DNA from 3 places in the Kribbella sp. NPDC051587 genome. Region 1 is predicted to be linked to each of the others. Evidence: riboswitches for the same ligand, from Rfam matches in the RefSeq annotation. Region 1 holds a riboswitch; each other region holds the start of a gene.
What was found. Region 1 has a riboswitch for ZMP and ZTP ahead of ACIA49_RS34830 (bifunctional 5,10-methylenetetrahydrofolate dehydrogenase/5,10-methenyltetrahydrofolate cyclohydrolase). Riboswitches for the same ligand answer to the same signal wherever they lie in the genome.

Region 1 (9,749 bases):
CACCGGTCAGTACCTGTAAGAGCGTGTTACCTCAGCTGCCCCGAAGCCGTCGGCTTCGGGGCAGCTGTCGTTCGGGCCTGCCATCGGTTGACCGCCAGCGGGGCCGCGGCGGCGACGCCGGCCTTGGCGAAGACGATCAGCCACAGGCCGGCCAGCACGAACAGCTCACGAGGCCGCATCCAGCGGTCCAGGCTGGTTCCGAAGGTGTTCAGTAGCCAGCCGCCACCGACGAGCCAGTAGGCGCTCAGGACGGCGTACAGGGCTCCGAGGGCACCGATCGTCCACGCGGCGGTGCTGGCAGCAGTTCTGGTGAGTTCGCGACGCACGCGGAGGAGTCTCTCAGGGGCGCTGCCCGGAGGCTGGGGACGGGTAGGGGTTTCCCCCGATAGCTGCGGCAGGCGGCCGGTCCTACCGTGAACGGTATGGCGACGGAAGATGTGCGCAAGGACCTGCGGGCGGCGGTGGCGGCTCGTCAGGAGCTGGGGCCGGAGTACGAAGCAGAGATCATCGAAGGCTTCCTGGAACGGCTCGACGCCCAGCGCCGCGCCACCGTCGTACCGGCGCAGTCCCAGCCCCCGGCCAACCCGAGCCGCGAACGCGACCCGGGCGGCCTGGCCCTGGCGATCGTCTCGATGAGCGTCGCCATCCCGATCACCGCAATCTCCGCGAACATGGTCGGCTTCACCGGCGTCGTCGTCAGCTGGGCCGGCCTGGTCGGCATCAACCTGGCCCGCGCCTGGGGCCGCCGCCGCTAGACCGGTACGCGCTGCCCCTGGGCGTCGTACGCGCGGATCTCCTCGGTCGGTGTCACCGGGTTCTTGCTGACCGGGATCGCCCGGCTGTCGGTGTAGGCGAAGCCGTCCGCGACGGCGCCCTTGACCCAGTCGCTCGCGCCGCCCGGCCACACGTACCGCGACTCGACCCGGGCGATGTCGGCGCGGGCGCGGTACAGCGTCCAGTGCTGGAAGTACATCTTCGTCGGCTGCGTACTCCAGCTGCTCCCGACCACCGTTGACAGTGCGTGGCGCGCGGTGGGCTGCTTGGCCCAGTAGGTGTCCTCGATCATGTAGACGCCGACGCCCTGCTGGCAGACGGCCCGCACCCCCTCGCCTTCCACCACCAACTGGACAAAGCGGCTGCCTGGCGCGGCGCCCTTGAGTCGGCGCGACCACAGCACCTGCAGGCCGCCAGGGCCGGAGCCCGGCACGTGACATGCCTTGGCCGCCTGGGCAGCCTCGGCTGCCGGCACCGGACCGAGGTCGACCGCGGTCGGGAACGGCAGGATGGTGGCCGACTGCGGCGGCATGCTGGGCGCGGGAATGGCGACGGATTTCGGGGACGGCGTCGTAGCGGCGGCTGGGGGCTGCTGCTGGTTGCCGGTGTGCTGTACGACGATGACGCCGCCCGCGACGACTGCCGCGACGGCGCCGACTGCGACCAGGGGCGCGGCCCACTTGTGCGCCGTACTGGAGGAGGGGCGGGTCTTGGTCATGACGTTGCGGCGCAGCCGGTCGTGCTGCGACTGGGTGAGCGGCGGAACGCTGGGTGGCTCGAGGTCGATCACGAGAGCTCCTGAAGGAAGTCACTGGACACGAGGTCGGGGAAGCGCCGTCGGGCCCGGTGCAGGCGGGCCTTGACGGTGCCGACCGGTACGCCAAGTGCGTCGGCGGCCTCGGCCTGTGTCAGACCGGCCCACACGACGAGCTCGAGCGTTTCGCGCTCATGGCGGGGGAGGCGGTCGACCGCTCGGCGGATCGCGGACATGCGGCGTTCGTCGTCCAAGCGCTGGACGACCGCCGTCGAGTGATCGGCGTCGGGTTCCGGATCGGGCAGCCGGTCGATCAGCCGCCGGATCCGGGCCGCGGTCCGGGCCAGCGTGCGGCACTCGTTCTGGGCGACGACCAGGAGCCAGCCGCGCGCCGTCGGCGAGGTCAGCGGCCCGGGCGGGTTGCGCTGGAAGCGGCGCCAGGTGTTGAGGAACGTGGACTGGACGACGTCCTCGGCTGTGCTCCAGGACGCCGTACGGCGGAAGGCGAACGCGTGGACGGCATCTGCGTGCCGATCGAACAGCTCACCAAGCGCCAGGTGGTCACCGCTGCGTAGCCGGTCCCACAGCTCGTGATCCGGTGGTGCCGTCACGGGCTCCGCCTCGTCGGTCAGGATGTTGGTCACACCAGTCAATGACCGGTCGTCCTGCCGATGGTTGCATCAGACGAGGTCGCGGATGTACGCGCCCAGGAGGGCCGTGGTGTCCGGGACGAAGGACCACTCGGCCAGACGTCGTACGAGCTCTGCTGGGGTCATCCAGGCGCCCCAGGCGACCTCTTCGGGCTGGTGGGTGACCGGGCCGTCCCAGACGCAGGTGTAGAGGTAGGCGTGGTAGTTCGTGAAGGCGTCGGCGTAGTCGCCTTCGGGCAGCTTGGTGAGCTCCGCGCCGCTGATGCCGAGCTCTTCGGCGAGCTCGCGCACGACCGCGTCGTACGGGTCCTCTCCGGCGTCGATGACGCCGCCGGCCATGAAGTCGTAGCAGGCCGGGTAGACGTCCTTGGTGTCGGTACGGCGGTGCACGTAGATGTCGCCGGCCGCATTCCGGACGAGTACGCCGGTCGCGGAGTGGCGCAGGTTGTCGCGGCGCATCACCGATCGCGGCTGCGCATCGATGACCACGTTGTCGTCGCTGAGAATCGCCACCATTTCGTCCACGCGGGCAGTCTCACACGAGCGCCTGTGCACAAAGCACCCCGGTTTGGGGGCGGAACCGCGTAGGCTCGTGGATATGAGTGTGCGGCGCATTATGGGGACCGAGACCGAGTTCGGCATCTCGGTGCCCGGCCAGCCCGGGGCCAACCCGATGCTGACCTCGAGCCAGGTGGTGAACGGCTACGCCCAGACGCAGCCACTGGCGCGCAAGACCCGGTGGGACTTCGACGAGGAGCACCCGCTGCGGGACGCGCGCGGCTTCGACCTGAGCCGGGAGGTGGCCGACACCAGCCAGCTCACCGACGAGGAGACCGGCCTGGCCAACGTCATCCTCACCAACGGCGCCCGGCTGTACGTCGACCATGCCCACCCGGAGTACTCGGCCCCCGAATGCACCAACCCGCGCGACGTGGTGGTCTGGGACAAGGCCGGCGAGCTCGTGATCATGGAGGGCGCGCGGCAGGCCCGGCAGATCCCTGGTGCGCCGCAGCTGAACCTCTACAAGAACAACACCGACAACAAGGGCGCGTCGTACGGGTCGCACGAGAACTACCTGATGCGCCGGTCGACGCCGTTCGCGTCGATCGTGCGGCACCTGACGCCGTTCTTCGTCAGCCGCCAGGTCGTCACCGGCGCCGGCCGGGTCGGGATCGGCCAGGACGGTGGCACGAACGGGTTCCAGATCAGCCAGCGCGCGGACTACTTCGAGGTCGAGGTCGGCCTGGAGACGACGCTGAAGCGGCCGATCATCAACACCCGCGACGAGCCGCACGCGAACCCGGACCGCTACCGCCGGCTGCACGTGATCATCGGGGACGCGAACCTGTCGGAGATCTCGACGTACCTGAAGGTCGGGACGACGTCGCTGGTGCTGGCGATGATCGAGGACGGCTGGCTGACCGACGACCTGGGCGTCGACCGCCCGGTCCAGGCGCTGCACGAGATCAGCCACGACCCGTCCTGCCAGCATCTGATGACGTTGAAGGACGGCCGCAAGCTGACCGCGGTCCAGTTGCAGACCGAGTATCTGGAGCAGGCGCGTAAGTACGTCGAGGACAAGTACGGCGACGACGCGGACCGCCAGACCAAGGACGTGCTGCACCGCTGGGAGCAGGTGCTCGACCAGTTGGCGATCGATCCGATGAAGCTGGCCGACCAGCTCGACTGGGTCGCGAAGTACAAGCTGCTGCAGTCCTACCGCGACCGCGACGGCCTGGAGTGGGACGACCCGAAGCTGCACCTGGTCGACCTGCAGTACGCCGACCTGCGCCCGGACAAGGGCTTGTACTACAAACTCGTCAGCTCCGGCCGGATGAAGCGTGTCGTCACCGACGAGGAGATCCGGATGGCGGTCTCGCACCCGCCGACCGACACCCGCGCCTACTTCCGCGGCCGCTGCATGCAGCAGTACGCGCCGCAGGTCGCGGCCGCTTCCTGGGACTCGGTGATCTTCGATCTGCCGGGCAAGGAGTCGCTGCAGCGGATCCCGACCCTGGACCCGCTGCGGGGCACGAAAGCCCATGTCGGTGCCCTTCTGGACCAGTGCGACACCGCGAGTGACCTGGTTCGCACCATCACTGGGGGTGCCGCCGGGTAGGGTCGCTCTTAGAAGCAACGGGAGAGCGGTTGGGCGTCTCTTCCACTGCGGTTCTAGGAGGTGTGTGCGATGGCGAAGGACGGCGGGCAGCAGCACAAGCAGCCGAAGCGTTCGACGACCGAGGAAGAGGTCGAGCAGTCGACCACGTCGGAAGACGTGGCCGAGCGCAAGGAACGGCTCGACGAGGACGTCGACTCGATCCTCGACGAGATCGACGAGGTGCTCGAGGAGAACGCCGAGGAGTTCGTCCGCGGGTTCGTGCAAAAGGGTGGGGAGTGAACCGCTCGATGACATTTGATGCCTCCGGCCGGTTGCCGGAAGCCTTCCTGACCCCAGGTGGCACGTCGTTCATGGACTTCCTGGCCGGGCACGCGCCCGACCTGTTGCCCGGACGGCGCAGCCTGGGGCAGGCCGACTTCTCCGACCAGGTCCCGCACGGTACGACGATCGTCGCGGCCACCTTCGCGGGTGGCGTGCTGATGGCCGGCGACCGGCGGGCCACGATGGGCAACATCATCGCCTCGCGGGACATCGAGAAGGTGTTCCCCGCCGACGAGTACTCGGCGGTCGCGTTCGCCGGATCGGCCGGGTTCGGGATCGAGATGGTCCGGCTGTTCCAGGTCGAGCTCGAGCACTACGAGAAGCTCGAAGGCACCACGCTCAGCCTGGACGGCAAGTCCAACCGGCTGAGCGCGCTGATCCGGGGCAACCTCGCGATGGCGATGCAGGGACTGGCCGTGGTGCCGCTGTTCGCGGGCTACGACCACGACCGTAAGGGCGGGCGGATCTTCTCCTACGACGCCACCGGCGGCCGGTACGAGGAGACTCACTTCCACAGTGTCGGTTCGGGCTCGCTGTTCGCCCGGGGCGCGCTGAAGAAGCTGTACCGCGAGGACCTGTCGGCGACCGACTGCGCGACGGTGGCGATCCAGTCGCTGATCGACGCGGCCGACGACGACTCGGCCACCGGCGGCCCGGACATGCTGCGGCGGATCTTCCCGGTGATCGGCGTGGTCACCGCCGACGGCTACCAGCGGCTGCCCGAGGACGAGGTCGCCACGCTGGTCGACGCGGCCTGGGCGCAGCGCCATGAGCGTCCCGACGGCCCCGCTTCGGCGTCCCTGACCTGACCCATCGACTGATAGAGGACGAATGAGCACGCCGTTCTACGTATCCCCTGAACAGCTGATGCGCGACCGGGCGGATTTCGCCCGCAAGGGCATCGCCAAGGGCCGCAGCGCGATCGCGCTGCAGTATGCCGACGGCATCCTGTTCGTCGCGGAGAACCGTTCGCCCGCGTTGCACAAGGTGGCCGAGATCTACGACCGGATGGCGTTCGCCGCCGTCGGCCGCTACAACGAGTTCGAGAACCTGCGGATCGCCGGCGTGCGCCTGGCCGACATGCGCGGGTACTCCTACGACCGGCGCGACGTCACCGGCCGGGCGCTGGCCAACGCGTATGCGCAGACCCTCGGCGCGATCTTCTCCTCCGGTGGCGAGAAGCCGCTCGAGGTCGAGATCCTGGTCGCCGAGATCGGCGCCTCCACGGCCGACGACCAGATCTACCGGCTCACCTACGACGGCTCGATCGCCGACGTCCGTGGCTATGCGGTGATGGGTGGTCAGGCCGAGCAGGTCGCGGAGTACGTCGGTGAGCACTACACCGAAGGCATCTCGCTGGCCGGGGCACTGCGCCTGGCCGTCGACGCCCTCGGTCACGACAGCTCCGAGCCGCGTGAACTGACCTCGGACCAGCTCGAGGTCGCCGTACTGGACCGGACCCGGTCCCAGGTGCGGAAGTTCAAGCGGATCTCGGAAGAGACGCTGGCCCGGATCCTGTCCGAGTCCCAGCCGGCCGCCGACATCGAGGAGGCCACCGCGGAAGCCGCCGCGTCGGCCGACGCCGAACCCGCGACCTCGGCCGGAACGTCGTCAGCGTCATCCTCGTCTTCGTCTGCGGACGATGACGATGCGCCGATCGCGCCGCCGGAGGACCCCGACGACAGTCGTCCGCTGTGACGGACCGAACCACCGACTCAGCCGTCACGTCCGACGTGACGGCTGAGTCGTCTCGGGCCGCCGACCCGCAGCCATGGGAGCTGCTGGGCGAGAAGGTCGCCTATCAGCGGTTCCTGACCGTGCGCGTCCGCCACTACCGGATGCCCAACGGGCACGAGGTCGACTGGGACGTCACCGGACCGGAGTCCGCGGAGAGGATCGCCAGCGGCGTCACCGTGCTGCCGCTGACCCCGGACGGCCGGATCGTGACGGTCCGGATGTTCCGTCCCGGTCCCGACAGCGTCGTCACCAACCTGCCCGGCGGACTGATCGACCCGGGGGAGGAGCCCGAGGCCGGCGGCGCCCGCGAACTCGAAGAAGAGACCGGCTACACCTGCGAAAGCATCGAGATCGTCGGCTGGCTCTGGGCCGGTACGTCGTCCACCTTCCGCAAGTACGTCGCCATCGCCCGCGGCTGCCGTCCCAACGGCAAACAGCAACTCGACGACGCCGAGGACTGTGTCCCGGTCGAGCTCAGCGTGGAAGAGTTCCGCGCCGAACTCCGGACGCCGGGCGCCATGACCGGCACCGACACCGCCTACGCGGCCCTGGATCACGCGAACCTCCTCTAACTCCGCCCCGCTCCGCCCGGGCTCAGTTCGCCCCATCCCGCTGGCCCCTAACCATCGGATCAAGGCCACCCACCCACCGGAACCGCAACGCCGCTTGTCCCGCTCGGCTCGCGATCGCGGGGACCCGATTTGCCTGGCTAGCCACCGAAATGCGGGGTTAGGTACCCGTATGAGGGTGTAGAACCCCTCATTCCAGTGGCTAGCCAGTGAAATGGCTGGTGGCCGATTGCTGGAGTTGGCCGCGATTGCCGGCCGGCGGAGAGTCTGTCGATGCCGGCAGTCAGATCTCCGAGGTACTGCGCCTCTGTTGGGCAGGGGACCTGCGAAGCCGTGTGTGGCTGGCGTCGTCGGGCGTGTTCGTCGGCTGGGCCGCGACGCCGTGGTGGTCTGGCCCGGTGGGTCTGAACGCGCTCCTGTGACCAAACTCGTCCGTAGCCGCGGTAGCGGAGTCAACGGCGGGCCCACCACCAGCAGCGTCGGCGGGGCGAGCGGTGGTGAGGGGGAGCAGGCGTGGGCGAAGGTATGCTGGCGCTGGGTCTGCGACTGGCGTTGAGGTGGAGTACCACCGGGGAGCGGCCTGCCGGAGGATCCGGCTGTCGCCGCGCGCCTGGGCATTTCGACTTGTTGCCCAGAGGAGTGCGCCCATGACCGCCGAACTGATGATCGGGACCGACCTCGCCGCCGAGATGGTGACGAACGCCGCCGTTCGTGCCGAGAAGCTGCGCGAATCATCCGGGGTGCAGCCGTGCCTTGCGACCGTGCTCGTCGGTGACGACCCGGCCTCCGCGACGTACGTGCGGATGAAGCAGAACCGCAGCAAGAAGGCCGGGATCGGCTCACGCAGCGTCGTGCTGCCGGCCGAGACCACCACCGCCGAACTGGTCGCGACGCTCACCGAACTATCGAGCGATCCCGAGGTGCACGGGATCCTGCTGCAGCACCCGGTGCCGAGCCACATCGACGAGCGCGCGGCCTTCGAGGCGATCGACCCGCGCAAGGACGTCGACGGGGTGACCATGCACTCGTTCGCGGCGATGGCGTTCGGCGAGCCCGGGTTCCGGTCGTGTACGCCGGGCGGGATCATGCGGCTGCTCGAGGCCTACGACGTACCGCTGTCCGGAGCGCACGCGGTCGTGATCGGCCGCAGCCCGATCCTCGGCAAGCCGGCCGGGATGTTGCTGCTGGCATCGGATGCCACCGTGACCTACACCCACTCGCGCACCGTCGGGCTGCCCGACATCGTCCGTACGGCGGACATCGTGGTCGCCGCGGTCGGCAAGGCGAACTTCGTCCGGGGCGACTGGCTGAAGCCGGGCGCGGTGGTGATCGATGCCGGATACAACGAAGGCAATGTCGGCGACGTGCACTTCGGTGAGGCGTCCGAGGTGGCTCGCCTGATCACGCCGGTTCCGGGCGGGGTCGGGCCGATGACGATCGCGCTGCTGCTGGAGCAGACCGTCGACGCGGCCGAGGTTTCCGAGACGGCTGTCCAGTCCGTGGAGACTCTGGCCTAGGCTGTAGAGGTTGCCGGAACAGTTTTGACGAGGAGGCGTGACGTGGCGGTGCGGGCGATCCGGGGAGCCACCCAACTGGATGCGGACGAGCGCGAGCACCTGCTCGAGCGGACCGCAGAGTTGGTGAAGGCCGTCCTGGAGGCGAATGATCTGGACAGCGCGGACCTGATCAGCATCCTGTTCACCGTCACGCCGGACCTGAGCTCCGAGTTCCCGGCGGTCGCCGGCCGTCAGATCGGACTGACCGACGTACCGCTGATGTGCATGCAGGAGATCGCCGTACCGCATGCGCTGCCGCGCGTGGTGCGGTTGATGGTGCACACCGAGTCGGATCGTTCCCGCGACAAGATCCAGCACGTCTACCTGCACGGCGCGACCGCGCTCCGTCCCGACCTGACAGGCGCCCAGTGACCGAACTACGTGGCCCGGTTCGCATCGTCGGCGCCGGACTCATCGGTACGTCGATCGGCCTCGCCCTGGCCCGGTTGGGTGTCGTCGTGGAGCTGGTCGACGCCAATCCCGACAACGCGCTGATGGCCGAGCGCATCGGCGCCGGATCACGGCTGGTGCAGATCGAACCGCAGCTCGTGGTGGTCGCCGTACCGCCGGATCACGTCGGCTCGGTGATCGCCGAGCAGCTCGCGCAGACCGACGCGATCGTCACCGACGCCGCGAGTGTGAAGTCGAAGCCGCTGACCGACGCCCGGCTGCTGTCGGCGGACCTGACCCGGTACGTCGGCAGTCACCCGATGGCCGGTTCGGAGCGCAACGGCCCACTGGCCGCGCGTGCTGACCTGTTCGACGGTGCAACTTGGGCGATCACCCCGCACGAGACGAGCTCGCCCGAGGCCGTCGAGCTCGTCCGCTGCCTCGCCGAGGCGTGCGGCGCGCGGACCGTCGAGCTGTCGGTCGAGGACCACGACATGGCCGTCGCCCGCGTCTCCCACCTGCCGCAGCTGATGTCGTCCCTGGCTGCAGGCACCCTCGTCGACGCCCCGAACTCACACCTGCAACTGTCCGGCCAAGGCGTTCGCGACGTGACCCGCATCGCCGCCGGCGACCCCGGCCTGTGGACCCAAATCGTCTCGGCGAACTCGGCCGCCCTCACCGGCCTGCTCGAGCAGATCCGCGACGAACTCGACCGCGTACTGGTTGCCCTCGGCAAAGAAGAGGCCGGCGACGAGCTCACCACCATGCTCGCCCGCGGCGTCTCCGGCGCGATCCGCGTCCCCGGCAAGCACGGCGCCCCGCACATCGACCTGGTCAGCGTCCTCGTCACCATCCCCGACCGCCCCGGCCAACTGGCCC
Region 2 (9,749 bases), on a different contig from region 1:
CTCCCGGCGAACCAGTACCCACCCGTTCTGCGGACTCACGACCGGTACGGGAACCGGGTCGACGAGGTCGAGTTCCACCCGTCGTGGCACTGGCTGATGGAGCAGGCCGTCGGCTTCGGGCTGCAGGCCGCGCCGTGGACGAGTGACCGACCTTCGCCGCATCTGACGCGGGCCGCGGGGTTCTACGTCTGGTCGCAGGTCGAACCGGGCCACGGCTGCCCGATCTCGATGACGTACGCCGCCGTACCGGCGTTGCGGGCTGACGATCGGCTCGCAGCCGAGTGGGTTCCGCAGTTGGCTGCGACCCAGTACGACGTACGCCGGTTGCCCGGGGCAGCCAAGCGTGGCGTGCTGGCCGGGATGGGGATGACCGAGAAGCAGGGTGGATCCGATGTCCGGGCCAACCTGACGACGGCGACGCCCACCGGCGAGGAATACCTGCTGAACGGGCATAAGTGGTTCTGCTCCGCGCCGCAGGTCGACGTGTTCCTGGTGCTCGCGCAGGCGCCGGACGGGTTGAGCTGTTTCGTCGTACCGCGAGTCCTTGCTGATGGCAACCGGAACACGTTCGCCCTGCAGCGGCTGAAGGACAAGCTCGGCAACCGCTCCAACGCCTCCAGCGAGGTCGAGTTCCACAACACCATCGGCTACCGCCTGGGCGATGAAGGCGCCGGCGTCCGCACCATCATCGAGATGGTCGCGGCCACCCGCCTCGACTGCGTCCTGGGCTCCGCGGCCCTGCAAAGAAGAGCCCTCGTCGAAGCCACCTGGCACGCCCAGCACCGAAGCGCCTTCGGCGGCCTCCTGATCGACAAACCCGCCATGCTCAACGTGCTGGCCGACCTGGCGATCGAGAGCGAAGCAGCAACCGCTCTCTCGATGCGTCTGGCAGCGGCGGTTGATGCACCCGATGACGAGCGCGCCCGGGCGTTCCGGCGGATCGGGTTGCCGTTGGCGAAGTTCTGGGTGTGCAAGCGGACGTCGTTCCTGGTGGCGGAGGCGTTGGAGTGCCTCGGCGGGAACGGGTTCGTGGAGGAGTCCGGACTGCCGCTGCTCTTCCGGGAGTCGCCGTTGAACTCGATCTGGGAGGGGTCGGGCAACGTGAATGCGCTCGACGTACTGCGCGCGCTCCGGCGACCGGAGTCCCTGGAGGCCTGGCTGTTGGAGGTCGGCGCGGCGCAGGGCGCTGATCACCGCCTGGACGCGGCAGTGAGCGACGTACTGCAGGCTCTGTCCGACATCGAAGGTGCTGAGGCCGGAGCGCGGAGATTGGCGGCGCGAATGGCGTTGTGCCTGCAGGCCTCCCTGCTGGTGCGCTACTCGACGCCAGCAGTTGCAGACGCGTTCGTGGCGTCGCGACTGGCCGGCGACTGGGGCGGCGTGTTCGGGACGTTGCCGCGGACGACGCCGTTCCGGGACATCGTCGAGCGCACGATAGGCTGACCGCTGTCGCGACTGGCGCGCTGAAGGTGGAGAACCACCGGGGAGCGAAACCCGTCGGCACCGTGCGCCTGGGTGCCTTCGACCCACTGCAACCGCAGGAGAGACTTCGATGACTCACCAACCCTTCGACGCCGCCGCTGCGTCGGCCGCGTACAACAACGCCCTGCAGGTGATCGCCTCGGTCGAGCCGACCATCGCGGGCGCGATCAAGGCCGAGCTGGCCGACCAGCGCTCCTCGCTGAAGCTGATCGCGAGTGAGAACTACGCCTCCCCCGCCACCTTGCTGACGATGGGCAACTGGCTGTCCGACAAGTACGCCGAGGGCACCGTCGGGCACCGCTTCTACGCCGGCTGCCAGAACGTGGACACGGTCGAGACCGCCGCGGCCGAGCACGCCAAGGCGCTCTTCGACGCCCCGCACGCCTACGTCCAGCCGCACTCCGGGATCGACGCCAACCTGGTCGCCTTCTGGGCGATCCTGGCCCAGCGGATCGAGTCCCCGGCGCTGGCCGAGGTCGGCGCCAAGCACGTCAACGACCTGTCCGACGAGGACTGGACCAAGCTCCGCAAGGCGCTCGGCGACCAGAAGATGCTCGGCATGTCGCTGGACGCCGGCGGCCACCTGACCCACGGCTTCCGCCCGAACATCTCCGGCAAGATGTTCAACCAGCACTCCTACGGCACCAACGCCGAGACCGGCCTGCTCGACTACGACGAGGTCGCCCGCAAGGCCCGTGAGTTCAAGCCGCTGATCCTGATCGCCGGCTACTCGGCCTACCCGCGCAAGGTCAACTTCGCCAAGATGCGCGAGATCGCCGACGAGGTCGGCGCGACCCTGATGGTCGACATGGCGCACTTCGCCGGTCTGGTCGCGGGCAAGGTCTTCACCGGCGACTTCGACCCGGTACCGCACGCGCACGTCACCACGACCACCACGCACAAGTCCCTGCGCGGACCGCGCGGCGGCATGGTGCTCTGCCAGCCCGAGTACGCCGAGTCGGTCGACCGCGGTTGCCCGATGGTCCTCGGTGGCCCGCTCAGCCAGACGATGGCCGCCAAGGCGGTCGCGCTGGCCGAGGCCCGCCAGCCGTCGTTCCAGACCTACGCGCAGGCCGTCGCCGACAACGCGGTCACCCTCGCCGAGAGTCTGATGAAGCGTGGCGTCAAGCTCGTCACCGACGGTACGGAGAACCACCTGGTCCTGCTCGACGTCTCGTCGTACGGGATCACCGGCCGCCAGGCCGAGTCGGCACTGCTCGACGCGGGCATCGTCACCAACCGCAACGCGGTCCCCCGCGACCCGAACGGCGCCTGGTACACCTCGGGCGTCCGGATCGGTACGCCGGCGCTGACCACGCGCGGGTTCGGTGCCGACGAGTTCGACAAGGTCGCCGAGCTGATCGTGGACGTGCTGTCCGCGACCACGCCGACCACCACGGCCGCCGGTGCGCCCTCGAAGGCCAAGTACGTGCTGGCCGACGGAGTCGCCGACAAGACCCGCGCCGCGTCGGCCGAGATCCTCGACAAGCACCCGCTCTACCCGGGCCTCGAGCTCAGCTGATCACCCTCACGAGCACCCGTTTCCGCAGCCGCGGGACGGGTGCTCGTTTGTGTAAGGTTCAATCATGGCGCCCACCCCTGAAGAGATCAGTCAGTACGTCGAACGCTTCGCGGGTGTGATGGCGAACAGCGGCGTACCGACGATGTCGGCCCGGGTGATGGGCCGGATGCTGGTCAGTCCCGACGGGACCATGACCGCGGCCGAGCTGGCCGACACCCTGAAGATCAGCCAGCCCGCGGTCTCCGGCGCGGTCCGGCAGCTGATCCAGATGTCGTTCATCTCGCGGGAGCGGATGCCCGGTTCGCGCAAGGACCACTACCGGATTCGCGAGGACGTCTTCGCCGCGATCCTCGAACGCCGCAACCAGGCGCTGACCGAGTGGGCCGCCAGCAGCAGCTACGGCGCGAGCCTGTTCGGCCCCGACACGACCGTCGGCCGCCGGCTCTCCGAGGCCGCCGACTTCTTCAGCTTCGTGCACGCCGATCTCGAGCAGACCATGAAGGACTGGCGCGCCGAACATCCACGCTGACCATCAGTTGCTTGGCCACCGCCAGCGCGGTCGCGTCGTCGCCATGCGGCGCGACCACCTGCACTCCGACGGGAAGCCCGTCGAGCAGTCCGGCCGGCACACTCACGGCCGGATGCCCGGTTACGTTGAAGGCCCAGCACGGGTCACCGACGACGATGTTCTCGTTGGACTGGTCGTAGCCGTGGGCAACGGTCAGCGTCGTCGGCGTCACCAGCGCGTCGACCACGTCGAACAGATCGGCAAGCGCAGTGTTGTTGTGATCCCGCACCTGGCGGGCGCGGGAGGCTTCTGCCGCGGTGACGCCGCGTCCGGCGTCCAGCGCGGACAACGCCTGCCACGCGTCATCAGTCGGGAGCAGGTCCAGCGGTACGTCGACCACCTCAACCGCTGACAAACAGCCACGCACAACCCGATCGACGCCCGGATCCACGGCGTACGAACTGAGGCTGGACAGGTAGGCGACCCGAAAGGGGCCGTCGGCAAGGATCGGCACCGGCCAGTGCGGCAACGCGGTCGGGTCCAGCCGATGCGGTCCACTGACCAGACTCGTCGCCAGCATCACGTCGTCCAGGTTCGCGCCGATCACCCCGGCGGTCGTCAACCCACCGAGCGCCCGCCCGACGGCGCGCGGCACTCGCCCGAGCGTCCCCTTGAACCCCACCAACCCACAGAACGACGCCGGAATCCTGAGCGACCCACCGCTGTCCCCACCAGTCGCCAGCGGTACGACGCCCGCCGCCACCGCGGCCGCTCCCCCAGCCGTCGACCCGCCTGGCGACCGCGTGACATCCCACGGGTTCCGCGTGTACTCGGACCCGTTCCACCCATACGTCTGCGACCCGGGACCCGGCCGCGCCCGCGTCGCCGTACCGATCGGGATCGCCCCCGCCGCCAGCAACCGCTCCAGGATCGGCGACTCCGGCGGCGTCCGCGCCTTCACCAGAAACGGCACCCCGGCCAGGGCCCCGGAAGTGTCCACCTCGCGAGCCAGCTGAATCGCCGTACCGGCATCAAGCTCCTCCAGGAAATGCAGCACCGGATCGAGCCGGCGCGCCGCGTCCAGCGCCTCCTCGACAACCTCAACCGCATCCAGCGAACCCGCCCGAACCCCAGCCGCGATCTCCCCCGCACTCAGCACCCCGCAACTGTAATCACCGGGTGAGGGCGTAGACGGCGATGGCGGCGAAGTCGTCGGCGGGTTCGGAGGCTTGCCAGGAGCGGACGTCGTCGACGTAGCGCGAGCCGTGGCCGGTGAACTCGGCGTAGGCGTCGACGCCGTTGGCCGGGCACGGATTCATGCCGTCGAGGTTGTCACCAAGCCCTTCCTCGAAGAGCTCGGCCGAGTTCGGCCCGTTGACCACCGCACCCACGACCTGGCGGCCGGTGATGTTGCCGATCTGGTGGTGTGGGCAACGGCCGGGGTTCGCGCCGACGCCGACCATGAACGACACACCCCACGCGTTGGCCCCGAAGGCCCAGTCGAGCTGCTGCGCCCCGAAGGCGTCGTACCGGCGGTCTCCGGTCGCCTTGCGGTAGAGGCGTGCGGTCGCGGACAGGCCGAAGGTGTGCGGTACGGCGTCAAAGTTGGCGTACTCCGCCCCCGCCCGGAAGGGATCACCGGCGGCACGCTTGGCCCCGATCTCGAGCTGCACCCGCAGATCACCCGTCAGCTTGCGAACCAGCGGACGGTCCGACCGCGCCGCGCGGATCAAGTCCGCATGCGCCAGCGCGCTCACGTCGTACAGGTTGAGCGTGTCGCCGCCCGCCTCGTGCTGCAGATACTGATCGGCCCAGTACGACGCCTGCCGTACCCAACCGGATGCCCGTCGATCGCCCAACCGCTGAGCCGCCAGCGCCAGTTCAGTCGCACCCAACTCGAGGTCATCCCGCCACGCCGACTCTGGGTAGAACGCGAACGGCAACGACGTCACCAACTGGCCGACATTAGTGGTCTTCGCCATTGCGTAGATCTGCGCCGCGGTCTCCAGGTGTTTGCGAGCCAGCTTGCGATCGGTCCGCGCCTCGACCTGGGCCGCGAGCGCGAAGGCGGCCGCCGTCCGGCCGGCCAGGTTCGGGCTGATCGGCTTGCCCGGAGCCGCGGCGCGGAACACCGGCCGGTTGCGCAGATGACGTTCAGCCGGAGCGGTCAGGTGGTCGTCCGCCTCCGGCAGCCGCCAGATGTCGTGATCCCCGATGAACGTCTCTTCGGCGTTCCCGGTCCCGACCCCGACCTGGATGTAGAGGGTCTTCGACCGCTCGTCCCACATCTTGTCCAGCCAGGTGAGCCCGTGCCGAGCTTCGTTCAGTACTTTGCGATCCGGTTGCCGCGCGTCCCGGGTCGATGCCCACAGCAACGATTCCGAGTACGCCGCGATGTGCGTGAACTTCAGGTAGTCCCCGGCGTCGTACCAGCCGCCCTCGACGTCCACCGGACCACCGATCCGGCGCAACTCCCCCACCGTCTGATCGGTATCCGGGTCGACGAACGTCGGCGTCTCATACACCGACGCCGACCGATCCGTCAGGTGCGCCGGCTTGCGCCCGAGCGACCCCGGTACGACGTTTGCTCCGTCGCGCTGCTCGGTGAAGAACGTCACCGCCTTGTCCTTCGCCGACGTCGCGAGCGCGTCACCATCAGCGCGGACGACAAAGGCAGGTGACGACGCGACCCCAGGCACCTCGACCCGATACGTCCCCGGCACCCACAAGCGTGAGAGGTCCAGTGCGGACACGTGCTGGTACTTCGCGTTCCACTCCCCCAGTTCGGCGCCGACGCGCCCGGTGAGCACCTTCCGGCCGTGGCCGTCCACCACCCGGAAGGCGCGGCCGGTCACAGCACCCTGGCTCAGGACATACGCCGCCTTGCCGTCGAAGGCGCCGTACCCGAGCTGATTGACCCGGACCGCGCCTCCGGCGCCGACATCTGCCGAGACCGGACCGACGAACCCCAGCACCAGCCCTGCCGCCACCACTACCGACCCCACCCGCCGCAACGCCTTCACCACGACCTCCTCCATCAACAGTTAGGAAAGTTTCCTGTTGATCCGAGGAAAAGTACAGGGGTCAGGGCTGCGCCGGCACCCCTTGGGCGAACAGATACACCGGCTCGGCATCCGGCTCGGTCGAGGGCTGGTCGACGTACTCCTCGAGAACGTCCTGCAGCCGGCCGCGGAGCTCGGCGAGCCGCTCGGGCGTCAGGCGCAGCCAGACATCGAGCGTCAACTCCGCCTCGGCCCACGCCGTGCCGTACTCCGGGCGACGCGCAACCCAGTCGCGAACCTTGGCCGCGCGGTACGTGACATTGCTCTCCTCGGCCACGCCACCGATCAGCTCCGCGCCCGGCTCGTCATCGCCGAGACGCCACGAGTACGACGACCAGACGCTCTTCCACCACCGCTCGCGCTTGTCCTTGGCCAGCTCGGGGACCTCCTCGATCACCCCGGCGGTCGCGAGCACCTTGAGGTGATGACTGATGTTGCCGACCATCTCCCCTGTGGTGGCCGCCAGGATCGAGACTGTGGACGGTCCGTCGACGGCCAGGAGGTCCAGCAGTCGGCGCCGTAACGGATGATCCACGGCCTGGACCCGGGACGCTCCGGGAGTGCGGGCCTTCTTGGGTGACATGCCTTCCAGGGTAATTAGACAAGATCGCTTGTACAAGTCCCATTGCCTGCACGATTTCAGGCGTGGAAGAATTCCCACCAGACTGATGGAGATAGCCACATCGTGAGATCGCATCTCGCGATGCAGGATGATGGGTTGATTTGTCAGCCGTTCCCGCTGACTCTTGTGAACATGCTCGCTGCCCGCTCCACTCACCTCGTAGGTCGGATTCATGTCGACCTCGGGCGGATGCGCAGCGCCATCTGTTGTCCTTCGATGTTCTGACAGCCACCCCGCCGGGCCTGCTCGAGGCCCCCTGATCTCCCCGATCACCGCTGGGTGCGCACCGCGCAGACGCATCGAACCGACGACGTTTCGATCCCCCCTGCGGCGGACGCACCTGTCCCAAGGACAAGGACACCTGCCGGATGACTGGCGTCACCTCCGCCCCTGCCAAAGCGCCCCGCCCCCGTAAGGGCAAGGGCGAGGGTCAGTGGGCCCTCGGTTACCGCGAGCCGCTGAACAAGAACGAGGAGAACAAGAAGAACGACGACGGCCTGAACGTCCGGGCCCGGATCGAGAACGTCTACGCGCACCGCGGCTTCGACTCGATCGACCCCGCCGACCTGCGCGGCCGCTTCCGCTGGTGGGGTCTCTACACCCAGCGCAGGCCCGGGATCGACGGCGGCAAGACCGCGACGCTGGAGCCCGAGGAGCTCGACGACAAGTTCTTCATGCTCCGGGTCCGCATCGAGGGCGGCCAGCTGAGCACCGAGCAGCTCCGGGTGATCGCCGAGATCTCCACCACCTACGCCCGCGACACCGCGGACATCACCGACCGGCAGAACATCCAGCTGCACTGGATCCGGGTCGAGGACGTCCCCGCGATCTGGCAGAAGCTGGAGGCCGTCGGGCTCTACACCACCGAGGCCTGTGGCGACGTCCCGCGCGTCATCATCTCCTCCCCCGTCGCCGGGATCGCCGCGGACGAGATCATCGACCCGACGCCGGCCATCGACGAGATCGTCGAGAAGTACATCGGCAGCACCGAGTTCTCGAACCTGCCGCGCAAGTTCAAGACCGCGATGACCGGTCACCCGTCGCACGACGTCGTACCGGAAGTGAACGACATCAGCTTCGTCGGTGTCGTGCACCCCGAGCACGGTCCGGGCTTCGACCTGTGGGTCGGCGGCGGACTCTCCACCACGCCGATGCTCGCGCAGCGGGTCGGCGCGTGGATCCCGCTCGACGAGGTGCACCTGGCCTGGAAGGGTGTCGTCAGCATCTTCCGCGACTACGGCTACCGCCGGCTGCGGAACCGGGCCCGGCTGAAGTACCTGGTCGCCGACTGGGGGATGGACAAGTTCCGCGAGGTCCTGGAGAGCGACAAGTACCTCGGCCGGAAACTGATCGACGGCCCCGCGCCCGAGATCCCCGCGGTCCAGGGCGACCACGTCGGCATCTATCCGCAGCAGGACGGCCGGTACTACGTCGGTGTCGCGCCGGTCGTGGGCCGGGTGTCGGGCAGCTCGCTGGCCAAGGTGGCCGAGGTCGTCGCGGCGCACGGCTCGGACCGGATCCGAACCACGGCACAGCAGAAGTTCCTGGTGCTGGACGTCGAGGAGGACAAGGTCGAGTCGCTGGTGGCGGCCTTGGACGGCCTCGGCTACCAGGCCCGGCCGTCGGCCTGGCGGCGGAACACGATGGCCTGCACCGGCATCGAGTTCTGCAAGCTCGCCATCGTCGAGACGAAGGCCCGCGCCGCGAAACTGATCGACGAGCTCGAGGAGCGGATCCCCGACCTCGACGTACCGATCACGGTGAACGTCAACGGCTGCCCGAACTCCTGCGCCCGGATCCAGGTCGCCGACATCGGCCTCAAGGGCCAGCTGGTACTCGATGCCGAAGGCAACCGGGTCCCCGGCTACCAGGTCCACCTCGGCGGTGGCCTCGGCCTCGACGCCGGCTTCGGCCGCAAGCTGCGCGGTCACAAGGTCACGTCCGACGGACTGGCCGACTACGTCGAGCGGATCACCCAGAACTACCTGAAAGAGCGGTCCGAGGGCGAGCGCTTCGCCCAGTGGGCAGTCCGTGCCGAGGAAGGGGCTTTGCAATGAGTGAGAGAGCCGCACCGTTGTACTGCCCGTACTGCGGGGATGAGGACCTCCGGCCGTCGGAGGAAGGGCATGGCGCGTGGGAGTGCCGGCCGTGTGCACGGGTGTTCTCGCTCAAGATGATCGGGTTGCGGGTGAACGTCGAATGAGTACTGACCTGAAGTCGCTCGCCGAGGAGGCCAACGTTCGACTGGCCGACGCCTCGGCACAGGAAGTGCTGGCGTGGGCGCGGGAGACCTTCGGGGACGACCTCGTGGTGACCGCTTCGATGGCAGACGGGGCGCTCCCCCACCTGGCGGCCGAGGCGGCTCCCGGCGTCGACGTCCTGTTCCTCGACACCGGCTACCACTTCATCGAGACCATCGGCACCCGGGACGCGGTCGCGCAGATGCTGCCGATCAACCTGATCAACGCCACGCCGTTGCAGACTATCGAAGAGCAAAACGCCGAGTACGGCGAGAAGCTGTACGAGCGTCGTCCGGACCAGTGCTGCGCACTC
Region 3 (9,749 bases), on a different contig from region 1:
CCCCGGTCAGCTGCTCACTCATGAGTGCCTTCCCTCAATCCAGTCACGTTGATTGGCCTTGCTTTTCGCGACCGATCCATCCTCGCTCGTGGCCGCTGTCCGGGCGCTACTGGGTCTCAGATAGTCGCCCTGGCAACAAAAAACCCCTTCCGCCGGGTTGGCTGAAGGGGCGCGCTCGACTCGGAGGTCGCGTCAGTCGGCGCGCCGCACAAGTACGAGGAGAATCGATCGCATGTAGGCATTATTCGCCCGCCGACAACCCCCAGGTCAAGTTCAGCCCCGGTCCATCCCACCATCCGAGACGTCCGTCCCATCCCCTGGCACCTCGCCGCCCGGCCCTCGGCGCGGCGCATGTGAACGGATATCCCCTGAAATGGTCCCTTCTCCCCTGAAATAACGAGCAGAGAAGGGGCACTTTGAAGGGTTATCCCCTCAAATTGCCGTGGGGCGGGCAGGGCGGGAGCGGTGGCAGGGCGGGAGCGGGGCGGAGCGGTGGCAGGGCGGGAGCGGGGCGGAGCGGTGGCAGGGCGGGAGCGGGGCGGAGCGGTGGCAGGGCGGTGCGGGGCGGGGTTCGGTCAGCCGCAGGTGGCGCCCTGGGAGGCCGAACCGACCAGGCGGACGTACTTGCCGAGGACGCCCTTGGTGATCGCGGGCTGCTGGGGCGACCAGCCTTCGGTACGGCGGGTCAGTTCGTCGGCGTCGACGTGGAGTTCGAGCGTGCGGTTGGCGACGTCGAGGGTGATCCGGTCGCCGTCGCGGACGAACGCGATCGGCCCGCCGTCGACGGCTTCGGGCGCGACATGGCCGACGCACAACCCCGTCGTACCGCCGGAGAACCGGCCGTCGGTGAGCAGCAGCACGTCCTTGCCGAGGCCGGCGCCCTTGATCGCGCCGGTGACCGCGAGCATCTCGCGCATCCCCGGCCCGCCCTTCGGGCCTTCGTAGCGGATCACGACGACGTCGCCCGGGTTCAGTTCCGGTACGGCGTCCATCGCGGCCCGCTCGCCGTCGAAGACGCGCGCCGTACCCTCGAACACGTCGGAGTCGAACCCGGCGCTCTTCACGACCGCACCTTCGGGCGCGAGCGAGCCGTGCAGGATCGTGATCCCGCCGGTCGGGTGGATCGGCTTGTCCAGCGCGCGGATGATCGCCCCGTCGACGTCCGGCGGCGCGATGTCGGCGAGGTTCTCCGCCATCGTCCTGCCGGTCACGGTGAGGCAGTCGCCGTGCAGGAGACCCGCGTCGAGCAGCGCCCGCATGATCACCGGGATCCCGCCGACGCGGTCGACGTCCGTCATCACATAGCGGCCGAACGGCTTCAGGTCACCCAGGTGCGGGACCTTCTCGCCGACCCGGTTGAAGTCGGCCAGGGTCAGCTCGACCTCGGCCTCGCGCGCGATCGCGAGCAGGTGCAGTACGGCGTTGGTCGAGCCACCGAGCGCCATCACGACGGCGATCGCGTTCTCGAAGGCTTCCTTGGTGAGGATCTGCCGGGCCGTGATCCCCTTCTGCAGAAGGCCGACCACGGCCTCGCCGGACTTGCGCGCGTACCCGTCACGCCGGCGATCCACCGCGGGCGGCGCGGCCGATCCGGGCAGCGACATCCCGAGAGCCTCGGCGGATGCGGCCATCGTGTTGGCGGTGTACATACCACCGCACGCACCTTCACCCGGGCAGATCGCCCGCTCGACCGCGTCGACCTCCTCGCGAGTGATCAGCCCGCGAACACACGCACCGACCGCCTCGAAGGCGTCGATGATCGTCACGTCCTTGTCGCCCAAACGGCCAGGCATGATCGAACCGGCGTACAGGAAGACGGACGCCAGGTCGAGCCGGGCCGCGGCCATCAGCATGCCGGGCAAGGATTTGTCGCAGCCGGCCAGCAGGACCGAGCCGTCGAGACGCTCGGCCTCCATCACGGTCTCGACCGAGTCGGCGATGATCTCGCGGCTGACGAGTGAGTAGTGCATGCCGACATGGCCCATCGAGATGCCGTCGGAGACGCTGATCGTGCCGAACTCCAGCGGGTACCCACCGGCCGCGTGCACGCCCTCCTTGACCGCCTTCGCGAGCCGGTCCAGCGAGAGGTTGCACGGGGTGATCTCGTTCCAGCTCGACGCGACCCCGACCTGTGGCTTCACCCAGTCGTCGTCCCCCATGCCGACCGCTCGGAGCATCCCTCGGCTCGCGGTAGCTTCCAGTCCATCGGTGACAGTGCGGCTGCGGGGCTTCACATCAACCATGGGCCCCACTGTAAACACTTTGCGCCCACGCTTTGGCCTCTCTAGCGTTCGCCGGGTGGATGATCCTTACGGTGACGAGCAACTGGTCGAGCTGTACGACCTCGACAACCCTCCCGGCGACGACACGGGCTACTTCCATGCGGTGGCCGACTCGCTGAAGGCCGCGAAGATCATCGATCTCGGCTGCGGTACCGGGCTGCTCGCGCGCGCACTGGCGGTGGAGGGGCGCGAGGTGATCGGCATCGATCCGAGCCCGACGATGCTCAACTACGCCCGCCGTACGCCGTCGTCCGTCACCTGGATCGACGGTGACGCCGGCGTGATCGAGCCGACCGGCGATGTCGATGTCGTGTTCTGCACCGGGAACACGCTGATGCACATCCCGTCACTCGCCCCGACGTTCGCCGCGATCGCGGGCGCGCTCCGCAAGGGCGGCGTACTGGTCTTCGAGTCGCGGAACCCCGCGGCCCGGGCGTGGGAGTCGTGGACCCGCGAAGCGACGTACGGGGATCGCGACACCCCGATCGGGCACCTCACCGAATGGCTCGACCTCATCGAGGTCAGTGACGACGGGCGCGTCGTCTTCGACGCACACAACCTGTACGACGACGGCCGCGACGACGTCTATCGCAGCGAGCTGTTCTTCCGGTCGGTCGAGGAGATCTCGAAGGCGCTGGAGGAGGCCGGGTTCACCGTCAATGTGTATGCCGGCTGGCACGAGCAGCCGTTCGAGCCGGACTCCCGCCTGATGGTCTTCCGCGCCGAGAAGGCCTAGTCCATCTGCCTCGTGAGGGCGTCGGCGAAACCCGTCAGGCCGCCGACGTAACCCCACGGGACACTCTCGATCCGGCCCTCGGTGCGGGTGGCGTGCTCCATCGCCTCCCGCTTCGCACTCGCCCACTTGAGCGCGAACGCCATCGCCCCGTTGGCCGAGACGTCCGCGGGGTCCGGCGTACGGCCGTCGTTCCACCACTTGCCGCGGGCGGCGAGCAACTGCGGTCGCCGAGCGGTGACGCCGCTCGCGTAGCGCTTCATTCGCTCGACTTTCGTCCGCTCCTTGTCGGAAGCGATCTCGAGCCAGACCTCGTTGAACACGTTGGCCGCGATCGTGCACAGCACGCTGCCCGGCCGCGCCCGCTCGACGACACCGTCGCCGAACTCGATCAGCTCAGCCAACTCGAGACCGGACCACTTCTTCGCCAGCACCTGAACCCGACCGGTGTGCGCTGCGTAGCTGCCTGGGTGACGGACGAGAGCGGCGTGAAAGATCTCCGCCTTGTCCTCCAACTCCGCTTGCAGTCCCAAGGCCGCCCACTGCAGCACCTCCCACGGGACCGCGTCGTCGGCCGCCGAGACGATCGCGCCCTGCAACACCTCGGCCGCCGTACGGAGAATGTCGTGGAACATCGTGAACCGCTGCGCCGACACGTCCTTGGCCCGCTGCGCGGTCCGCACCGCCCACGCCTCGAAGACCAGCGTCTGCCCGTACCAGAGCAGCAGATCCGGATCCTTCGGGTAGGCCTCCAGCCGCAGCTCCAACTGTTCGCTCCGCCCCACCGCCGCCTTGGCGAGGCCGGTGGCGCGGATCGACCGCAGGTTCGTGTTGGCCGGCGTGACCTTGAGCAACGCCAGTCCGGTGGACAGATCTCCCCGCCGTACCGCCGCGTACGCCGCGTCGAGGTCAGCGTCGAGCCAGGCCTGGTCCAGCGTCAGGCCGGACACGTCGACGCCCGGCGCCGCCTTCCGCGAGAAGATCCCCATTCGCGGATGGTAAGACCGTTCCGGCGGCTCTGGACCCCAATTGCACGTTCCTGCAATAAGCTTGACCTACCGCGACTGGCGCGGGTGGGTCACCACCGGGGAGCGGCCGACTACGTGGCGTCGACCGCCTGGGCGCCTCCAGCTTCTGGAGGCCCCTCATGCGCTACGGAATGAACCCCCACCAGCCCGCCACGCTCGCCGTGATCGGAGCCCGCGCTCCGTTCACGGTCGTCGCCGGAAACCCGTCGTACCTCAACGTTCTCGACGCCCTGACCGGCTGGCAACTCGTCCGCGAAGCCGCTGCCGCTTTCGGGGTGCCGGCAGCGGCGTCGTACAAGCACGTCTCCCCCGCCGGCGCCGCCCTCGGTACGTCGGTCGCCGACGCGTACCGCCGCGCCCGCGACGCCGACCCCAAGTCGTCGTACGGCGATTTCGTCGCGGTCTCGCACCCGGTGGATCTTGAACTGGCTGGGGTGCTGCGTCGTGTCGTGAGCGACGGGATCATCGCGCCGGGCTTCGAGCCCGGTGTGGTGGAGATCCTGGCCGCGAAGAAGCGCGGCACGTATCTGGTCCTGGAAGCGGACCCTGCCTTCGAGCCGCCGTTTGAGGAGGTGCGCGAGCTTTACGGTCTCCGGCTGACTCAGCACCGCGACGACCTCCCGCTGACTCGAGACCTCCTGAGCCCAGAGGTCCCATCGGCGGCTGCCGACGACCTCCTGCTCGGCCTGATCGTCGTCCGCTACGCCCAGTCCAACACCGTCGCCCTCTTGAAGGACGGCATGGCCATCGGCATCGGCGCCGGTCAACAATCCCGCGTCGACTGCACCCACCTAGCCGGCCTCAAAGCCGCCTCCTGGCAGTCCCGCCACTCAACCGAGCCCTTGACCGGCGTCTCCATGGTCTCCGACGGCGCCCTCCCCTTCCCCGACAACGTGGAAGAAGCGGCCCACTTCGGCGTAGCCCACATCGCCGAACCCGCCAACTCCATCCGCTCCGACGAAATCGCCGCCGCCTGCCGTGCAGCCAGCATCACCTGGTCTCCCACGGGAGTCCGCCTCTTCCGCCACTGACACGTTCCACTGCGGACCGCCACCACTCACTAACCTTCCCGGCACCTGGTCCCGCACGCTCACGCAGCAGGCGAGAACTCCCCGTCAGAGGCACTTGATGAGTGGGGGCGGTCCGCCTCCGCGCGGCTCAGCCGCCGGCGACGCTGGGGAGGATCAGGAGGTGGTCGCCGTCGGTGAGGGGGGTGTCGGGGCCGGCTAGGTCGCGGACGTTGTCCTGGCCGAGGAAGAGGTTGACGTGCCGCCGGACGGCGCCTTGCTCGTCGATGAGGCGGCGGCGCAGTGGGGCGTCGAGGGCGGTGAGGACGCTGCGGACTGTTGGGTCCGGGCCGGGGTCGACGGTGACGCGCTCGGCGCCGGCCGCGAACGGGCGCAGTACGGGTGGGAGGTCGAGGGTGATCACAGGACCGCGGCCCGCAGGGTGAGTACGTCGGGGAGGTGGCGAGCGACCTCGGTCCAGGTGTCGCCCGCGTCGGCGCTGGCGTAGACGCAGCCGTCGCGGGTGCCGACGTACACGCCGGCCGGGTCGGCGGTGTCGGTGGTCAGCGCGTCGCGCAGGACGGGGACGTAGGAGACGTCGGGCAGGCCGTTGGCCAACGGCTCCCAGGTTGCACCCGCGTCGCGCGAGCGGTAGACGCGGCAGGTGGCGTCGGGAGGAATTCGGTTGCCGTCAGCAACCAGCGGGAACACGTACACGGTGTCGGGTTCGTGCGGGTGCACGGCGATCGGGAAGCCGAAGTCCGACGGCAGTCCGTCCGCGATCGACTTCCAGATCTGACCACCGTCGTCGGACCGGTAGACCCCGTGATGGTTCTGCGCGAACAGCCGCTCCGGTACGGCGGGGTGCCCCGCGAGCTTGTGGACACACTGACCGAACTCCGGATCCGGGTCGGGCAGGAAGTACGCCTTGATCCCGTGATTGGCCGGCGACCACGTCGTACCGCCGTCGGTCGTCTGATAGACCCCGCCGGTCGACATCGCGACGCTCATCCGCGCGGGGTCGGTCGGATGCGGCAGCACCGTGTGGACAGCCTGACCGCCGAAGCCCGCACCCCACTGCTCACGATGCGGGTGGTCCCACAGCCCGCGGACAAGCTCGAACCTCACTCCCCCGTCGGTCGACTTCCACAACGCCGACGGCTGGCTCCCGGCGTACACGACACCAGGCTCGACGCCCGGCTGGATCTGCCACACCCGCTCCAGCGACGCATCCGTCCCCTCGGGGAACCCGATCGCGCCCTCCGGCGGTTCGTCCCAGGTCGCACCGAGGTCGTCGGAGTGGAAGACCGCCGGCCCCCAGTGTTCGCTCGTCCCACCCACGAACAGCCGCGGCCGTTCACCGCGAATGTCGATGCCCACGGCGTACACGCCCTGCATCTCGAACGCGGGCCCGTCGAGCCGCCACTCCCGGCGCGCAGCGTCGCTGCGGCCGATCCAGAGCCCCTTCTTGGTCCCGATCAGCAGTACCGCCTCGGACATCCTTGTCCTCCTACCGTGGCGGCCCGGCCACCACATTGACGAGTGCTTCGCCGCGCACGTAGCGCTCCAGCTGCGCCCGCACCAACCGGGCGACCCGCGGCTCGAACGCCGTCGAGGCACCCCCACGATGCGGGTTGATCAGCACATTCGGAGCAGACCACAGCGGATGCCCCGACGGCAACGGCTCGGGGTCGGTGACGTCGAGCGCCGCGGAGATGCGGCCCGTCGCGAGCTCGGCGATGAGCGCCTCGGTGTTGACGATGACTCCGCGGGCCACGTTCACCAGCAGCGCACCGTCCTTCAGCTGGCTGAGGAACTTCGCGTCGACCATGCCACGCGTCTCGTCAGTCGCCGGAGTCAGCAGTACGACGACATCCGCGCGCGGCAGCAGGTCCGGGAGCTCGCTCACCGGGTGCACGCCCTCACGGGGTCGCCGCGCGACCCGAACCACCTCACACTCGAACCCGGCCAGCCGCCGTTCCAGCGCCTCACCGATCGACCCGTACCCGACGATCAGCACGGTCCGGTCCGCCAGCGAGTCATCCATCTCGCCGTAGTTGTCACCGGGCCACACCCCAAGGTCCTGGTTGCGCACCGCGCGCGGGATCCGCCGGTACGACGCCAGGATCAGCCCGACCGCCAGTTCGGCCGTCGACGCGTCGTGCACACCCCGCGCGTTGCACAAGGTGACGCCCTCCGGCAGATGCGGCAGCACCCCCTCGAACCCGGCGGTCTGCAACTGCACCACCTTCAAGGCCGGCATCGTCGCGAACACCGCAGGGAAGTCCACCGTGCCCATGTACTCGGGCACATAGAACTCAGCCCCATCAGCCTGCGCCGCCACCCCCTCAGGCACCCCACGCAGCACCCGCTCCGGATCCGCCCACGGCAACGACGCCTTCACCACATCACCCATGGGTCCGAACCTACCCCGGCCCACCGGCCGTGACAGAAGTCCCATGCGCCCTCCGAATCACCGTCGTACTCTGATTAGGTGCCTTCGACATCGGAAGCGGCCGCCACGCTCGATCACGATCAGGCGGTAGGGCGGCTGCGGGCGTCGTACCAGCGCATCCCCGTGGGCGAACCGGTCCGGCTGGCGAAGAAGAGTTCGAACCTGTTCCGCCCCCGTACGGCGGTGGAGCGACCGGGGCTGGACGTGTCCGGGCTGACCGGCGTGATCAATGTCGACCCGGTTGCGCGGACGGCCGACGTACAGGGCATGTGCACGTATGAGGACCTGGTCGCGGCGACCCTGCCGCACGGGCTCACGCCGATGGTGGTCCCGCAACTCAAGACGATCACGCTGGGCGGAGCCGTGACAGGGCTCGGGATCGAGTCCTCGTCGTTCCGCGCCGGGCTCCCGCACGAGTCGGTGCTCGAGATGGACATCCTGACCGGCGCTGGTGACGTGGTGACCGCACGGCCTTCCGGTGAGCATGCCGATCTGTTCCGGATGTTCCCGAACTCTTACGGCACGCTCGGGTACGCCACCCGGTTGCGGATCTCCCTCGACCGCATCTCGCCGTACGTCGCCCTGCGCCATGTGCGGGTCGGCCTGGACGAGCTGGCCGGCGCGATCGCGGAGATCGTTGCTAGCGGCACCTACGACGGCGAACCGGTGCACTTCGTCGACGGGGTCGCGTTCAGTCCTTCCGAGGCTTATCTGACGCTCGGCCGCAACAGCGACGCGGTGGCCCCGACGAGTGACTACACCGGCCAGCAGATCTACTACCGCTCCATCCAGCACCGGCAGACCGACGTCCTCACCGCGCACGACTACCTGTGGCGCTGGGACACCGACTGGTTCTGGTGCTCGGCCGCCTTCGGTGCCCAGAACCCTTGGGTACGGCGGTTCTGGCCGCGCCGGTGGCGTCGCAGCGACGTGTTCCACAAGCTCGTCGGCTTCGAGAACCGTCATCACGTCGCGGCCCGGATCAGCGCCCGTCGCGGTCAGCCGCCGCGCGAGCGCGTCGTACAGGATGTCGAGATCCCAGCGGCTTCGTTGGCCGCGTTCCTGCGCTGGTTCGATGCCGAGGTCGGGATGCGGCCGGTGTGGCTGTGCCCGCTCCGCCTGCGTGGGTCCGCTGCGTGGCCGCTGTACCCGCTCGCACCTGGCGAGACCTACGTGAACGTCGGATTCTGGGGCACCGTCCCGATCGCTCCCGATGCCGAGGACGGCGACGTGAACCGCGCGATCGAGGACGCGGTCGCCCGCTTCGGCGGCCACAAGTCGCTCTACTCCGACGCCTACTACGACAGAGACACCTTCGACCGGCTCTACAACGTCCCGGCCCTGACTGAGGTGAAACAACGCTACGACCCGGACGCCCGGCTCACCGGGCTCTACGAAAAGGCGGTGACGCGCCGATGACGACGCTCGCAACCCAGGTATCCATCGCAGACGCCCTCACAACCGTGACCCCGGACGGCCTCCCGTTCCGCTTCACGGCGTACGACGGCAGCGCCACCGGCCCGGTGGACTCGCCCATCCACATGCATCTGGCGACCGAACGCGGCCTGTCCTACGTACTCACAGCCCCCGGCGACCTCGGCCTCGTCCGCGCCTACGTCATGGGCGACCTCGAGATCACCGGCATCCACCCGGCGAACCCGTACGAGTTCATGCGGATGATGCTCAATCAGGTCCACTTCGAACGCCCCACCCCCGCCGAAGCCCTCCGCATCGTCCGCGGCCTCGGCTGGTCCCACCTGAAGCCGCCCCCGCCCCCACCCCAGGAACACCTCCCCAAGTGGCGCCGTACCTTCGAGGGTCTTCGCCACTCCAGGCTGCGTGACAAGGCCGCCATCCACCACCACTACGACGTCTCCAACACGTTCTACGAGTGGATCCTCGGCCCCTCGATGACCTACACCTGCGCCGTTTATCCCACTGCGGATGCATCGCTGGAGGAAGCGCAGTACGAGAAATACGACCTGGTCGCGCGGAAATTGGATCTGCGTCCTGGCATGCGGTTGCTCGACGTCGGCTGCGGCTGGGGCGGCATGGTCCGCCACGCCGCCCGCGAGTACGGCGTACAGGCCCTAGGCGTCACGCTGTCCGCCGAACAAGCCCACTGGGCCAACGAGGCCATCAAACGCGAAGGCCTCGAAGACCTCGCCGAAGTCCGCTTCCTCGACTACCGCGACGTCCCCGAACGCGACTTCGACGCCATCAGCTCCATCGGCCTCACCGAAC

Region 2: linked by a shared signal. The riboswitch ahead of ACIA49_RS23585 (glycine hydroxymethyltransferase) and the one ahead of ACIA49_RS34830 (bifunctional 5,10-methylenetetrahydrofolate dehydrogenase/5,10-methenyltetrahydrofolate cyclohydrolase) in region 1 are both predicted to bind ZMP and ZTP.
Region 3: linked by a shared signal. The riboswitch ahead of ACIA49_RS27545 (5-aminoimidazole-4-carboxamide ribonucleotide transformylase) and the one ahead of ACIA49_RS34830 (bifunctional 5,10-methylenetetrahydrofolate dehydrogenase/5,10-methenyltetrahydrofolate cyclohydrolase) in region 1 are both predicted to bind ZMP and ZTP.

The regions. Positions count from the first base shown of each region.
Region 1 covers NZ_JBITDE010000014.1:13,170-22,918, reverse strand. The annotation lists gene arc (proteasome ATPase) at 1-19, shown strand, start outside; gene ACIA49_RS34880 (hypothetical protein) at 27-326, opposite strand; gene ACIA49_RS34875 (hypothetical protein) at 423-755, shown strand; gene ACIA49_RS34870 (hypothetical protein) at 752-1,564, opposite strand; gene ACIA49_RS34865 (RNA polymerase sigma factor) at 1,561-2,172, opposite strand; gene ACIA49_RS34860 (NUDIX hydrolase) at 2,209-2,694, opposite strand; gene dop (depupylase/deamidase Dop) at 2,777-4,297, shown strand; gene ACIA49_RS34850 (ubiquitin-like protein Pup) at 4,367-4,576, shown strand; gene prcB (proteasome subunit beta) at 4,585-5,427, shown strand; gene prcA (proteasome subunit alpha) at 5,450-6,316, shown strand; gene ACIA49_RS34835 (NUDIX hydrolase) at 6,313-6,927, shown strand; ZMP/ZTP riboswitch at 7,457-7,547, shown strand; gene ACIA49_RS34830 (bifunctional 5,10-methylenetetrahydrofolate dehydrogenase/5,10-methenyltetrahydrofolate cyclohydrolase) at 7,572-8,441, shown strand; gene aroH (chorismate mutase) at 8,484-8,852, shown strand; gene ACIA49_RS34820 (prephenate dehydrogenase) at 8,849-9,749, shown strand, end outside.
Region 2 covers NZ_JBITDE010000006.1:347,527-357,275, forward strand. The annotation lists gene ACIA49_RS23580 (acyl-CoA dehydrogenase family protein) at 1-1,443, shown strand, start outside; ZMP/ZTP riboswitch at 1,442-1,524, shown strand; gene ACIA49_RS23585 (glycine hydroxymethyltransferase) at 1,553-3,004, shown strand; gene ACIA49_RS23590 (GbsR/MarR family transcriptional regulator) at 3,069-3,533, shown strand; gene ACIA49_RS23595 (amidase) at 3,469-4,671, opposite strand; gene ACIA49_RS23600 (glycoside hydrolase family 9 protein) at 4,685-6,550, opposite strand; gene ACIA49_RS23605 (winged helix-turn-helix domain-containing protein) at 6,597-7,157, opposite strand; gene ACIA49_RS23610 (nitrite/sulfite reductase) at 7,565-9,253, shown strand; gene ACIA49_RS23615 (hypothetical protein) at 9,250-9,399, shown strand; gene ACIA49_RS23620 (phosphoadenylyl-sulfate reductase) at 9,396-9,749, shown strand, end outside.
Region 3 covers NZ_JBITDE010000008.1:226,909-236,657, forward strand. The annotation lists gene ACIA49_RS27525 (acetolactate synthase large subunit) at 1-22, opposite strand, end outside; gene ilvD (dihydroxy-acid dehydratase) at 576-2,243, opposite strand; gene ACIA49_RS27535 (class I SAM-dependent methyltransferase) at 2,299-3,018, shown strand; gene ACIA49_RS27540 (hypothetical protein) at 3,015-4,004, opposite strand; ZMP/ZTP riboswitch at 4,066-4,145, shown strand; gene ACIA49_RS27545 (5-aminoimidazole-4-carboxamide ribonucleotide transformylase) at 4,163-5,074, shown strand; gene ACIA49_RS27550 (MoaD/ThiS family protein) at 5,202-5,474, opposite strand; gene ACIA49_RS27555 (WD40/YVTN/BNR-like repeat-containing protein) at 5,471-6,550, opposite strand; gene ACIA49_RS27560 (2-hydroxyacid dehydrogenase) at 6,561-7,466, opposite strand; gene ACIA49_RS27565 (FAD-binding oxidoreductase) at 7,545-8,924, shown strand; gene ACIA49_RS27570 (class I SAM-dependent methyltransferase) at 8,921-9,749, shown strand, end outside.